DNA from 2 places in the Pseudomonas sp. G3-19 genome. Region 2 is predicted to be linked to the other one. Evidence: riboswitches for the same ligand, from Rfam matches in the RefSeq annotation. Region 2 holds a riboswitch; the other holds the start of a gene.
What was found. A riboswitch is a leader RNA that binds a small molecule or an ion and turns the genes downstream of it on or off. The one in region 2 is predicted to bind manganese.
Positions count from the first base shown of each region.

Region 1: linked by a shared signal. The riboswitch ahead of mntP (manganese efflux pump MntP) and the one ahead of ACOYXI_RS14390 (TMEM165/GDT1 family protein) in region 2 are both predicted to bind manganese.

Region 1 covers NZ_JBMPIQ010000003.1:1,675,881-1,682,127, forward strand. Annotated here, with positions in the region: gene ACOYXI_RS07520 (cytochrome b/b6 domain-containing protein) at 1-150, opposite strand, end outside; gene ACOYXI_RS07525 (PepSY domain-containing protein) at 150-416, opposite strand; gene ACOYXI_RS07530 (response regulator) at 587-1,249, shown strand; gene ACOYXI_RS07535 (ATP-binding protein) at 1,246-2,622, shown strand; yybP-ykoY riboswitch at 2,833-3,005, shown strand; gene mntP (manganese efflux pump MntP) at 3,014-3,577, shown strand; gene ACOYXI_RS07545 (DUF72 domain-containing protein) at 3,579-4,292, opposite strand; gene ACOYXI_RS07550 (thiamine pyrophosphate-requiring protein) at 5,425-6,247, opposite strand, start outside.
Region 2 covers NZ_JBMPIQ010000003.1:3,141,220-3,147,466, forward strand. Annotated here, with positions in the region: gene ACOYXI_RS14380 (2-hydroxyacid dehydrogenase) at 1-890, shown strand, start outside; gene ACOYXI_RS14385 (class I SAM-dependent methyltransferase) at 924-1,922, shown strand; yybP-ykoY riboswitch at 1,962-2,086, shown strand; gene ACOYXI_RS14390 (TMEM165/GDT1 family protein) at 2,175-2,759, shown strand; gene ACOYXI_RS14395 (M48 family metallopeptidase) at 2,960-3,778, opposite strand; partial or broken gene ACOYXI_RS14400 (HAMP domain-containing protein) at 5,155-5,328, shown strand; gene ACOYXI_RS14405 (methyl-accepting chemotaxis protein) at 5,440-6,183, shown strand.

The sequences.
Region 1 (6,247 bases), 1.5 Mb from region 2:
CAGCAGCCAGCCCATGGCGTAATAGCCGAGCCAGACGTGCCAGGCGTCACCGGCTTCATTGAAGAAGTAATTGGCGACGAAGACGCCCGCGATGGACAGATGAAACAGCCGCACCACGGGGTCCCACAGGCGCACGGACGTGCTCGGCATCAGCCCTTGATCTCGGTTTTCACCGCTTTGCCGCTGACCGGGTCGTGGTAGATCTCGACCTTGCGCTTGTCCTTGTCGAAACCGTAGATCTCGTAGCAGTTGCCGTCGGTGACCTTGAACTTGCTGATCTCGTAGCCCTGAGCCTTGAGCTGCTCCTGAAAGGCTTTCTGGTCTTGCCATTGCGAGCGTTCGGCGGTGGTGCATTGCGGGCCGGCGACGGCCAACGGACTGGCAACGATGAGGGACAACAGCAGAAGTTTGCGCATGGAAACACTCTCGCTCGATGAGGAAGGCCTCACTGTGCAAAAGCAACCTTAGTCGAAGCTTAGTTGGCAACGAGTCGTTACATCTTTCCCGTCGGGTCAGCTGCCACAGCTGGCTGCACAGCGGCATGATGCCGCCGGTCAACCGCCGTGTTTCCTCAAGAGAATCCGTTATGCGCCTACTGCTGGTCGAAGATGATCGCGCCCTCGGTCAAGGCATTCGCGTTGCCCTCGGCAGCGAAGGCTACACCCTCGACTGGTTGCAGGATGGGGTCAGCGCCCTGCACGCCCTGCGCAGTGAGAGCTTCGACTTGCTGCTGCTCGACCTCGGCCTGCCACGGCTCGACGGCCTCGCGCTGTTGCAACGCTTGCGTGGTGAACAACAGGACTTGCCGGTGCTGATCCTCACCGCCCGCGACGGCACTGCCGAACGCATTGCCGGACTGGATGCCGGCGCCGACGACTACCTGATCAAACCGTTCGATGTCGATGAACTGAAAGCGCGGATTCGCGCGTTGCTGCGCCGCAGCCAGGGCCGGGCGCAACCGGTGCTCGAGCATGCGGGAGTGTGTCTGGATCCGGTCACGCAGCAGGTCACCTGGCACGGCACCGACGTGGTGGTGACGCCGATGGAATATCAACTGCTGCATCAACTGCTGGCCCGCCCCGGCAAGGTCGTCACCCGCGAACGCCTATCGCGAGCGCTGTATGGCTGGCAGGATCGGGTCGAGAGCAACACCCTCGAAGTGCTGATCCACAACCTGCGCAAAAAACTCTCGAGCGATTTGATCCGCACCGTGCGCGGTGTCGGCTATGTGGTGGAGCTCAAACCATGATTTCCATACGCGCGCGGATTCTGGTGCCGGTGCTGATTCTGGTATTGATCGGCGACCTGCTGATCAGTTGGCTGGTGCTGCGCGACAGTCACCATGAAATCGAAGAGGTCTATGATGCCCAACTGGCACAAAGCGCGCGCCTGTTGCAAGGCGTGCTGGCCCAGCGCGCGCCCGGCGACAACGACTGGAGCCGGCTCTATCAGGCCTTCGATGAAGCCATGAGCCGGGTCGGCGACGGCGAGGCCGCGCACCCTTACGAAACCCGTCTGACCTTTCAGGTATGGCGCAGCGACGGGCAGTTGCTGGTGCGCTCGGCCGAAGCGCCGGAGCTTGCCGCACCGCCCACCACCCTCGGCTCCCATGACCTGATGGAGAACGGCCACGACTGGTGTGCGTTCCTGCTCAAGGATTCGCAACAAGGGCTGCTGATCTGGGTCGGCGAGCGCGACGACATCCGCCAGGATCTGATCGAGCGCATCGTCGGCCACACCGTCTGGCCGAGCCTGATTGGCGTACCGCTACTGGCTGCGTTGATCTGGCTGACCATCGGCTGGGGCCTGCAACCGTTGCGCGCCATGGCGCAGAGCATTCGCGGCCGTGACACCGAAACCCTGAAACCGCTGCACCTCAGCCCCCTGCCCCACGATCTGGAACCAATGCAGACCGCGCTCAATCGCCTGTTGCAGCAGATCGACAATCTGCTGGCGCGTGAGCGGCGCTTCATTGCCGACGCCGCGCACGAGTTGCGCACGCCGCTGGCGATCCTGCGGATCCACGCGCAAAACGCGCAACTGGCGGCGACCCCGCAACAACGCGAAGAAGCGCTGGAGTATCTGGTCAGCGCAGTGGATCGGGCGACGCGCATCGCCAGTCAGTTGCTGACCATGGCGCGCATCGAACCGCACCTGGCCAATCCCGAAACCCGCAGTGTGGAGCTGACCGAACTGGTGCGCGAAGAACTCGCCGAACTGGCACCGCTGGCCCTGGAAAAAGACGTCGAACTGATCCTCGACAGCGACCACCACTGCCCGGTCGACACCGACCCGGTGGCCCTCGCCATCGCCTTGCAGAACCTGGTGACCAACGCCCTGAACTTCGCCCCGCCGGGCAGCGAGGTACGGGTTCAGGTGCAACCGCAGGCGGGCGGCGCGGTGTACATCAGCGTCGAGGACAGCGGGCCCGGGATCAACGAATTGGACTACGCGCGGCTGTTCGAGCGTTTCTACAGCCACGGCCACGGCAATGGCGCGGGACTGGGGCTGGCGATCGTGCAGATGATCGTCAGCAAGATCGGCAGCACGTTGCAGCTGTACAACCGACCGCAGGGCGGGTTGTGTGCGCAGTTGCGGATCAATGAACTCTCGAGTCAATAACATCGCCCGGCCCCTGCACAAGCATTGTGGCGAGGGAGCTTGCTCCCGCTGGACTGCGCAGCAGGCCTTCTGATGTTCGGCAACGAAAGGGCCGCTGCGCGACCCGGCGGGACGGTGCGACGATTCGACAAGCTCCCTCGCCACAGAGTCTGGTGTTGATCGATTGTCTCGATGCTTTTGACAAAATTTTCATGTTTGCCCCCATAAGATCCGCAGCCTCGTTGGGGAGTAGCCTGTTTCCGAGTCCCTCGGAAGCGTTCGTATCAACATTCTCGGCAACTTGCCGTGGTACGAACACCTTTTTGGTTGGTGAGACCGACGACACATCCATGCCTGAAGTCGGGCGTGTGGTTGTGTCGTTGACTCATAGCCCGACTGGAAGTGTGCCCCCGTGAATCCTGTTTCCCTCATATTCCTCGCTCTGGCCATGTCCACGGACGCGTTCGCCGCAGCCATCGGCAAAGGCTCCAGCCTGCACAAACCACGTCTGACCGAAGCGCTGCGCACCGGTCTGATCTTCGGCGTGATCGAAGCCATCACCCCGATCATCGGCTGGCTGATCGGCCGGGCTGCCACCCGCTGGGTCGCCGAATGGGACCACTGGATCGCCTTCACCCTGCTGCTGATCCTCGGCCTGCACATGATCTACAACGGCCTGAAGCACGAAGACGAGGAAGAAGAAAAACCCGGTCAGCACTCGTTCCTGATTCTCGCGGTTACCGCGTTCGCCACCAGCATTGACGCGCTCGCGGTCGGCGTCGGCCTGGCGTTTGTCGACGTGAATATCTGGGTGGCGGCAGCGGCCATCGGCCTGGCAACCATGACCATGGTGACCATTGGCGTGATGCTCGGCCGGGTGCTCGGTGCGGTCGTCGGCAAGCGTGCGGAAATCGTCGGTGGCGTGGTGCTGATGATCGTCGGCGCGACCATTTTGTACGAGCACTTGTCAGCCTGATTCAGGCCCGGATCAGCGCCGCCAGTGTCATCGCGTTGCCCAGCGCGGCGCCACTGGCGGTGTTGTCGAAAATGCACCAGACGCTGGCGCCTTCAGCAGCACAGAGCTGCATGTCCTGCGCAAGCTGCCGCAGATAAGGCAACTCGTAAGCACTGTGATAAATCCGTGGTGCGCCATGCAGTCGCCAATAGCGCACACCCGCCCAGCCCTGCGCCGAACCGTCGGTACTGATCCGCGACGGATCGACCACGACCTGGGAAATCCGATACGCCTGCAACATCGGCGCCGCCACCACCCACGACTCATGCCGTGGCTCAAGCACCACGTCACCGGCGAAGCGTTGGCACAACGCCACGAAAAACGCCTCTGCGCGTGCCGGCTCAAAGGCCAGCGACGGCGGCAGTTGCACCAGCAAACACCCCAGCCTATCGGCCAGGCCTTCGCACTGCCCGAGAAACTCATCCAGCGCTTGCTCACAGTTTTGCAGACGCAACTCATGAGTAATCTGCTTTGGCACCTTCACCGAAAAACGAAAACCCGGCGGCACCGATTCCGCCCAGCGCGCATAGGTCTGACGCCGATGCGGGCGATAGAACGAGCTGTTGATTTCCACGCAGTCGAACCGCGCGGCATAACGCTGCAGATGCGTGCCCTCGGCCGGAAACTGCGGCCAATACTCACGCCCCAGACTCCAGCCCGCGCAACCGATGAACATCAAAAAAGCCCCTTCGCCGCTTCACGCATGAAAATCTCCACGGTCTCGTTCACAGATTTCAGGCACAACGCAATACCTGTGGGAGCTGGCTTGCCAGCGAAGGTGTCGATACATCCACAAACGCTGCGCCTGACACAACGCTTTCGCGAGCAAGCCCGCTCCCACAGGGTTCAGCGGCGCTCACAGATTTGGAGCACGACGAAATACCTGTGGGAGCTGGCTTGCCAGCTAAGGCATCGATACATCCACAAACGCTGTGCCTGACACAACGCTTTCGCGAGCAAGCTCGCTCCCACAGGGTTCAGCGGCGCTCACAGATTTGGAGCGCGACGAAATACCTGTGGGAGCTGGCTTGCCAGCGAAGGCGTCGACACATCCACAATCGCTGTGCCTGACACACCGCTTTCGCGAGCAAGCCCGCTCCCACAGGGTTCTGCGGCGCTCACAGATTTGGAGCGCGACGAAATACCTGTGGGAGCTGGCTTGCCAGCGAAGGTGTCGATACATCCACAAACGCTGTGCCTGACACAACGCTTTCGCGAGCAAGCTCGCTCCCACAGGGTTCTGCGGCGCTCACAGATTTGGAGCACGACGAAATACCTGTGGGAGCTGGCTTGCCAGCGAAGGCGTCGACACCTCCACAATCGCTGTGCCTGACACAACGCCTTCGCGAGCAAGCCCGCTCCCACAGGGTTCTGCGGCGCTCACAGATTTGGAGCACGACGAAATACCTGTGGGAGCTGGCTTGCCAGCGAAGGCGTCGATACATCCACAAACGCTGTGCCTGACACAACGCTTTCGCGAGCAAGCTCGCTCCCACAGGGTTCAACGGCGCTCACAGCTTTGGTGCACGGCGAAATACCTGTGGGAGCTGGCTTGCCAGCGAAGGCGTCGATACATCCACAATCGCTGTGCCTGACACAACGCTTTCGCGAGCAAGCTCGCTCCCACAGGGTTCTGCGGCGCTCACAGATTTGGAGCACGACGAAATACCTGTGGGAGCTGGCTTGCCAGCGAAGGCGTCGATACATCCACAAACGCTGTGCCTGACACAACGCCTTCGCGAGCAAGCCCGCTCCCACAGGGTTCTGCGGCGCTCACAGATTTGGAGCGCGACGAAGCGCCTTCACGATTATTTTTTGCCGGGGAGGACGCTGGCCAGTACTTGCTTGGCGGCTTGCACGATCACGCCCGCCTCGTCCGGGTCGCCTTTGAGCAAGGTCGTGGCAAATTTCTTCGCCTGTTCGAGCTTGATGTGCGGCGGCAATGGCGGCACGTTGGGGTCGGTCTTGAACTCGATCAGCACCGGTACGTCCGAGGCCAGTGCCTGCTCCCAGGCGGCGGCGACGTCTTCTTCGCGGTCGACGAAAATTCCTTTCAGGCCGATGGAAATGGCGAACAGGTGATACGGCACGTCGGGAATGCTTTGCGAGGCTTCGAACTTCGGATCGCCCTCCATCACCCGCTGCTCCCAGGTAACCTGATTCAGGTCCTCGTTGTTGAACACCGCACAGATCCACTTCGGGCTGTCCCACTGGCGCCAGTATTTGGCGACGGTGATCAGCTCGGCCATGTTGTTCATCTGCATCGCGCCGTCACCCACCAGCGCAATCACCGCGCGCTCGGGATGGGCGAACTTGGCGGCGATCGCGTACGGCACGGCAGCGCCCATCGAGGCCAGGCCACCGGACAACGAACATTGCATGCCGCGACGAATTTTCAGGTCACGGGCGTACCAGTTGGCACAGGAACCCGAGTCGCTGGTGATGATCGCCTGATCCGGCAGGCGCGGTGACAGCTCATACACCACCCGCTGTGGATTGATCGGATCGGCTTTGGACATCGCGCGTTTTTCCAGGGTCTTTTCCCAGGTGCTGCGCCAGCCTTCAATTTTCTTGCGCCACTTGTGCGAAGTTTTCGGTTCGAGCAACGGCAGCAGTGCAGCGAGGGTTTCG
Region 2 (6,247 bases):
GCGCCTGCTTCAGCGACCTGCAACTGTTCGCCCAGACTGCGCCTGATCAAGTCGCCGAACGCCTGCACGGGGCCAGCGTGGCGATCACCAACAAGATCCGCATCGATGCCGCCACGATGGCCGCCAACCCGGATCTGCAACTGATCCTGATCACCGCCACCGGCACCAACAACGTCGATCTGGACGCGGCTCGCGCCCACGGCATCACCGTGTGCAACTGTCAGGGTTACGGCACGCCGTCGGTGGCGCAACACACGATCATGCTGCTGCTCAACCTCGCCACCCGCCTCGCGGATTATCAAAAAGCCGTCGGCGAAGGTCGCTGGCAGCAGGCCAGACAGTTCTGCCTGCTCGACTATCCGATCGTCGAACTGGAGGGCAAAACCCTCGGCCTGCTTGGTCATGGCGAACTCGGCGGTGCGGTCGCGCGACTGGCCGAAGCATTTGGCATGCGTGTATTGCTCGGACAGATTCCGGGCCGCCCGGCGCGGCCGGACCGTCTGCCGCTGAACGAATTGCTGCCGCAGATCGACGCCCTGACCCTGCACTGTCCGCTCAACGAACACACCCGGCACTTCATCGGCGCCCGCGAGCTGGCGGCGATGAAACCCGGCGCCTTTGTGGTCAACACCGCTCGCGGTGGTTTGATCGACGAGCAAGCCTTGGCCGCCGCGTTGCGCAACGGTCACCTTGGCGGCGCCGCCACCGACGTGCTCAGCGTCGAACCGCCGGTCAACGGCAATCCGCTGCTGGCCGCCGACATTCCACGGCTGATCGTCACTCCGCACAACGCCTGGGGCAGTCGCGAAGCGCGGCAACGCATCGTCGGCCAATTGACCGAAAACGCCCAGGCATTCTTCAGCGGTAAAGCGCTGCGGGTCGTCAGTTGATAAACTGCGGCACTTTTTTTCCAAGGAGCAGTTATGGATCCGCGCAGTGAAGTACTGCTTCGTCAGGCCGAGTTATTCCAGGGTTCGCTGTTGTTGGCCGGTTTGCCTGCCGACGATCTGCTCGGGCGCCTGCCCAATGCGTTCGGCTGGTGCTGGCATGCCGGCGATCAGGCCGCTCTCGATGCGCGCTTCGAAGGTCGCAGCCATTTCGGCGTAAACGTGCCGGAGCGCGAGTTCGACAGCGCCGTGGTGTTTTTGCCCAAGTCCAAGGATCTGACCGATTACATCCTCAATGCCGTGGCCGCACGTCTGCCCGGGCGCGAGGTGTTTCTGGTCGGGGAAAAACGCAGCGGTATCGAGGGTGCGTCCAAGCAACTCAACCCGTTCGGCAAGCCGCGCAAACTCGACAGCGCCCGTCACTGCCAACTGTGGCAGGTCACCGTGGCCAACGCGCCTGAAGCAAAATCGCTGGAAAGCCTGGCGCAGACTTATGAGCTGCCGCTGGCCGAAGGCCCGCTTAAAGTCATCAGCCTGCCGGGCGTGTTCAGCCATGGTCGACTGGACCGCGGCAGCGCCCTGCTGCTTGAGCATCTGGACAAACTGCCGAGCGGTCATCTGCTGGATTTCGGTTGTGGCGCCGGGGTTTTGGGCGCGGCGGTCAAACGGCGTTATCCGCACAATCAGGTGACTTTGCTCGACGTCGATGCCTTCGCCGCCGCCAGCAGTCGCCTGACGTTGGCGGCCAACGGTCTGGACGCCGAAGTGCTGACCGGCGACGGTATCGACGCTGCACCGATGGGTTTGAACGCGATTCTGAGCAACCCGCCGTTCCATGTCGGCGTGCACACCGATTATTTCGCTACCGAAAACTTGCTGCGAAAAGCGGCCAAACATCTGAAAAACGGCGGCGAACTGCGCTTGGTTGCGAACAGCTTCCTGAAGTATCAGCCGCTGATCGAAGAGCATCTGGGCGTGTGTGCAATCAAGGCCGAAGGCAATGGTTTCCGGATTTACCGGGCCAAGCGCGGCTGAAAATTTGTTCTTGCTCTATCGGTTTTGCGAAGGCAGAATCCGCTCCGTCCTAGGGGAGTAGTCTCCCACGAGCGCCAAGCTCGTCCGGCATACGTCAACATACTTGATCCTCAGATCATGGCGTATGCGACCCAAGCGTCCGCACCAGACGGATCGCAGGGTTTGACAAGACCTATGACACGCACACCTTACCCGGGGCGGGAAGGCTGTACGTGTCATAGCCGTGTCGACCCGCCCCTTAGGAAAATCCTGATGCTGGACTCGTTACTCGTTCCCACCGCAATCGTTGCCTTGGCCGAAATCGGCGACAAGACGCAACTGCTCGCGCTGATTCTCGCCGTTCGCTTTCGCAAACCCTGGCCGATCATTGCCGGTATCGTCGCTGCGACCCTGGCCAACCACGCGGCAGCCGGTGCGGTAGGCGCCTGGTTCGGCAGCTTCTTCTCCGATTCGGTGCTGCACTGGATTCTCGCCGCGAGCTTCACCGCCACTGCGCTGTGGACGCTGGTCCCGGACAAGATGGACGACGATGAAGCCAGCACCGCACGCAAGTTCGGCCCCTTCCTGACCACGCTGATCGCGTTTTTCCTCGCGGAAATCGGCGACAAGACGCAGATCGCCACCGTGATGCTGGCGGCGCAATACCCTGAGCTGTGGCTGGTGATTATCGGCACCACCTTGGGCATGTTGATTGCCAACGTGCCGGTGGTATTGGCGGGTAACTTTGCCGCGGAGAAATTGCCACTGACCTTGATCCGTCGCCTGGCGGCTTCGGCGTTCCTGATTCTGGCGATCGTGGCGGTGTACAAGGCGATGCAGAGCAGTGGCTGGATTTAACCCCTGAGCCGTGATCTGACAATTAACTGTGGCGAGGGGATTTATCCCCGATGGGGCGCGAAGCGCCCCCAAACCTGCCTCCTCAGAGTGTCAGACATAACGCATTTGCAGGTTTTGGGGCTGCTTCGCAGCCCATCGGGGATAAATCCCCTCGCCACAACAGCCCTCCCAACCTGAAGAATCGTTGTGTCCTTCGACTCTTAGGACTTCGGCGCTTTCTCGTACAGCGGCATGACTTTTGGAATCGCCGCCTGCAGCGAGGCGATCCGGCTGGACGAGGCCGGGTGGGTGCTCATGAACTCCGGCGGTGCGCCTTCCGAAGCCTTGCTCATCTTGTTCCACAAGGTGATCGCCGCATTCGGGTTGTACCCGGCGCGGGCGGCCAGTTCCAGGCCGATCAGGTCGGCTTCGTTTTCGTTGGCACGGCTGTTGGGCAAGGTCATGCCGTAATTGGCCACGGTGTCGGCCAGCGCCAGGCTGTCCTGACCCAGACCGAGCAACGCACCGGCACCCTGTTTGGCCATTTCAATGCCATAGGCTTTGGACATCGCCTCACGACCGTGCTCGCGCAGGGCGTGGGCGATTTCATGGCCCATGACCGCCGCGATTTCATCGTCGGTCAGCTTCAGGCTGTCGATCAGCCCGGTGTAGAAAATGATCTTGCCGCCAGGCCCGCAGTTGGCGTTGAGCTCGTCGCTCTTGATCAGATTGACTTCCCACTGCCATTGCGCCGCATCCGGGCGGAAGTTCGGTGCCTGGGCAATCAGCCGGTTGGCAATCGCCTGAACCCGCTTGGCCTCCGGGCTGGTCTTGTCCAGCACGCCTTTGCTCGACGCCTCGCCGACGGTCTTCTGATAGGACTGGGCATACATCTGGTCGACCTCTTGCGAGGACAGCATGCTGAACATGTACTGCTTGCGCTCCACACCGACGGCTCCGCCGCTGGTGGTGTTGACCGACTGACAACCGGCCAGCAACAGCGCTGCGCTCAGTGCACTTACAACCAATGTCTTGTTCATTCAAAAGCTCCCTGAAAACCTGCCGCGTATCGTAGGGGGTGAATTGTATCGGCGCCAGATACAACAGACGTGTTGCAGCGTCTTTCGGAAGTTTCCCACCGCTGTTGTCGTAAAAAATTCACAGCAACCGGCAAGTCTGCTGCCGCTGCGTCGCGCACCGATCCATTTGCGACATCCTCCGCCCTTTGTTCCGCTCAACGCTCATGGCGCCATGCCAGCTGCCGATACAAAAGCGCAGACGTCCTCTTGCGTGCGGAGCTCCCATGAAGTTCAAGTCGATCCAGTTTTCCGTGGCCGCCCTGGCCGGCGCCATCGTCCTCAGCGTGGTCGCCGCGCTGGTGCTGTACGCGCTGTTTTCCGGTGCCCGCACTCAAGACATGGTGCAACAGCGCACTCAGGCGCAGTTCGAACAAGTCATCGAACAGCGCCTGACCTCGCTGGCGCAGACTCAGGTCAGCCAGATCCAGCGCGAACTCGAAGCGCCGTTGCTGATTGCCGGCGGACTGGTGCGGGTCAACGCGCTGCTCGGCACACCGGGTGCCGATGGCCAGCCGCGACTGAGCATGAGCCGCGAGCAACTGATCAGCCTGATCAAGGAAAACGTCGAAAAGAATCCGAAGATTCTCGGCACCTACATCGGCTGGGAAAAAAACGCACTGGACCACAATGACGCGGCCTACATCGGCAGCGCCGTGATCGGTATCGATCCCGCCAACGGACGCTTCCTGCCGTGGTGGTTCCGCAATACCGACGGCAGTCTGGGCGTGGACAAACTGGCCGATGTCGACGATCAGAAAACCCTGTCCACCGGGGTGCGCGCCAGTGAGTACTACCTGTGCTCCAAGGAAACGAAAAAGCCCTGCGTGATCGATCCGGCGCCGTACAAGGTCGGCGACAAGATCGTGATGCTCGCCTCGTTCATTGAGCCGATCATGCTCAACGGCGCATTCCAGGGCATCGTCGGCGCCGACCTGTCGGTGAACTTCATTCAGGAAATGCTCCTCGGCGCCAACCAGAAGCTGTACAGCGGCGCCGGGCAAATGGCCCTGATCGGCGGCAACGGCCGGATCGTTGCCTATACCAAAGATCCGAGCAAATTCGGTGAAAAGGTCAGCGACATTCTCGACGCCGAGCAGATCGCCAACATGGCCAATCTCAAACGCGGCGAAGTCACCTACTCGGTCAACAAGGACAAGGGCCGCATCGAGCTGTACCTGCCGTTCGGCATCGGCCAGACCGACGCGCGCTGGACCCTGATGCTGCAACTGCCGTTGAACGCGGTGATGGCGGATCTGCAAAAACTCCAAGCCGACCTTGATGCGCAACGCAAGTCCGACACCTTCGGCATGGCCATGGTCGGCCTGATCATTGCCGCCATGGGTTTGCTGGTGATCTGGCTGGTGGGTCACGGCATCGCCCGCCCCTTGAAGCAGATGGTCGCCATGCTGGATGACATTGCCAAGGGTGAAGGCGATCTGACCCGTCGTTTGAGCAGTGATCGCAGTGATGAACTGGGCTCGATCGCCAAGGGTTTCAACACCTTCCTCGCCAAGTTGCAGGCGATGATCACGCAGGTGGTGACGTCGGTGCAGAGCGTCAGCGATTCCTCTGAGCACACTGCCGACATCGCGATTCGCACCAACATCGGCATTCAGAAACAGATGGCCGAGATCGATCAGGTCGCCACCGCGGTGCAGGAGATGACCGCCACCGCGCAAGACGTGGCGCGCAACGCCACTCAGGCTGCGCAAGCCGCCAGCCACGCGGATCAGGCTGCCGGCCAAGGCATGCAGATCGTCCGTGATACGTCGAACTCGATTGGCGTACTGGCGGTGGAAATCGGCAAAGCGGTGGAGGTCGTGCAGACGCTGGCCAAGGACAGCGAAAACATCAACGCGATCCTCATCGCGATTCGCGGGATTGCCGAGCAGACCAACCTGTTGGCGCTGAACGCAGCAATCGAAGCGGCGCGGGCCGGCGAACAAGGGCGCGGCTTTGCGGTGGTGGCGGACGAGGTGCGCAATCTGGCGCAGAAGACCCAGAAGGCCACCGAAGAAATCCAGAGCATGATCCAGCAGCTGCAACAGGGCACCCGCGATGTGGTGCGGGTCATGGAGGACAGCCAGAACCGCACCGACGAAAGCGTGCAGCACGCGGCGAAAGCGGCTGAAGCGCTGGAGACAATTACTCAGGCGGTGTCGGTGATCAATGACATGAACACGCAGATTGCCAGTGCGGCGGAAGAGCAGAGCGCAGTGGCCGATGACATCAACCGTAACGTGATCAATATCGGTCAGGTGGCGAATGAAGTGGCGGGAGGTGCAGATGAGTCGAGTTCGGCCAGTGCGGGTCTGACTAAATTGGCGGAGCAGCAGCGGCGGCTGATCAATCAGTTCAAGGTCTGATCCAAAGGCCCCTTCGCGAGCAAGCCCGCTCCCACAGTAATTTTGCGGCGTTCACAAAACCTGT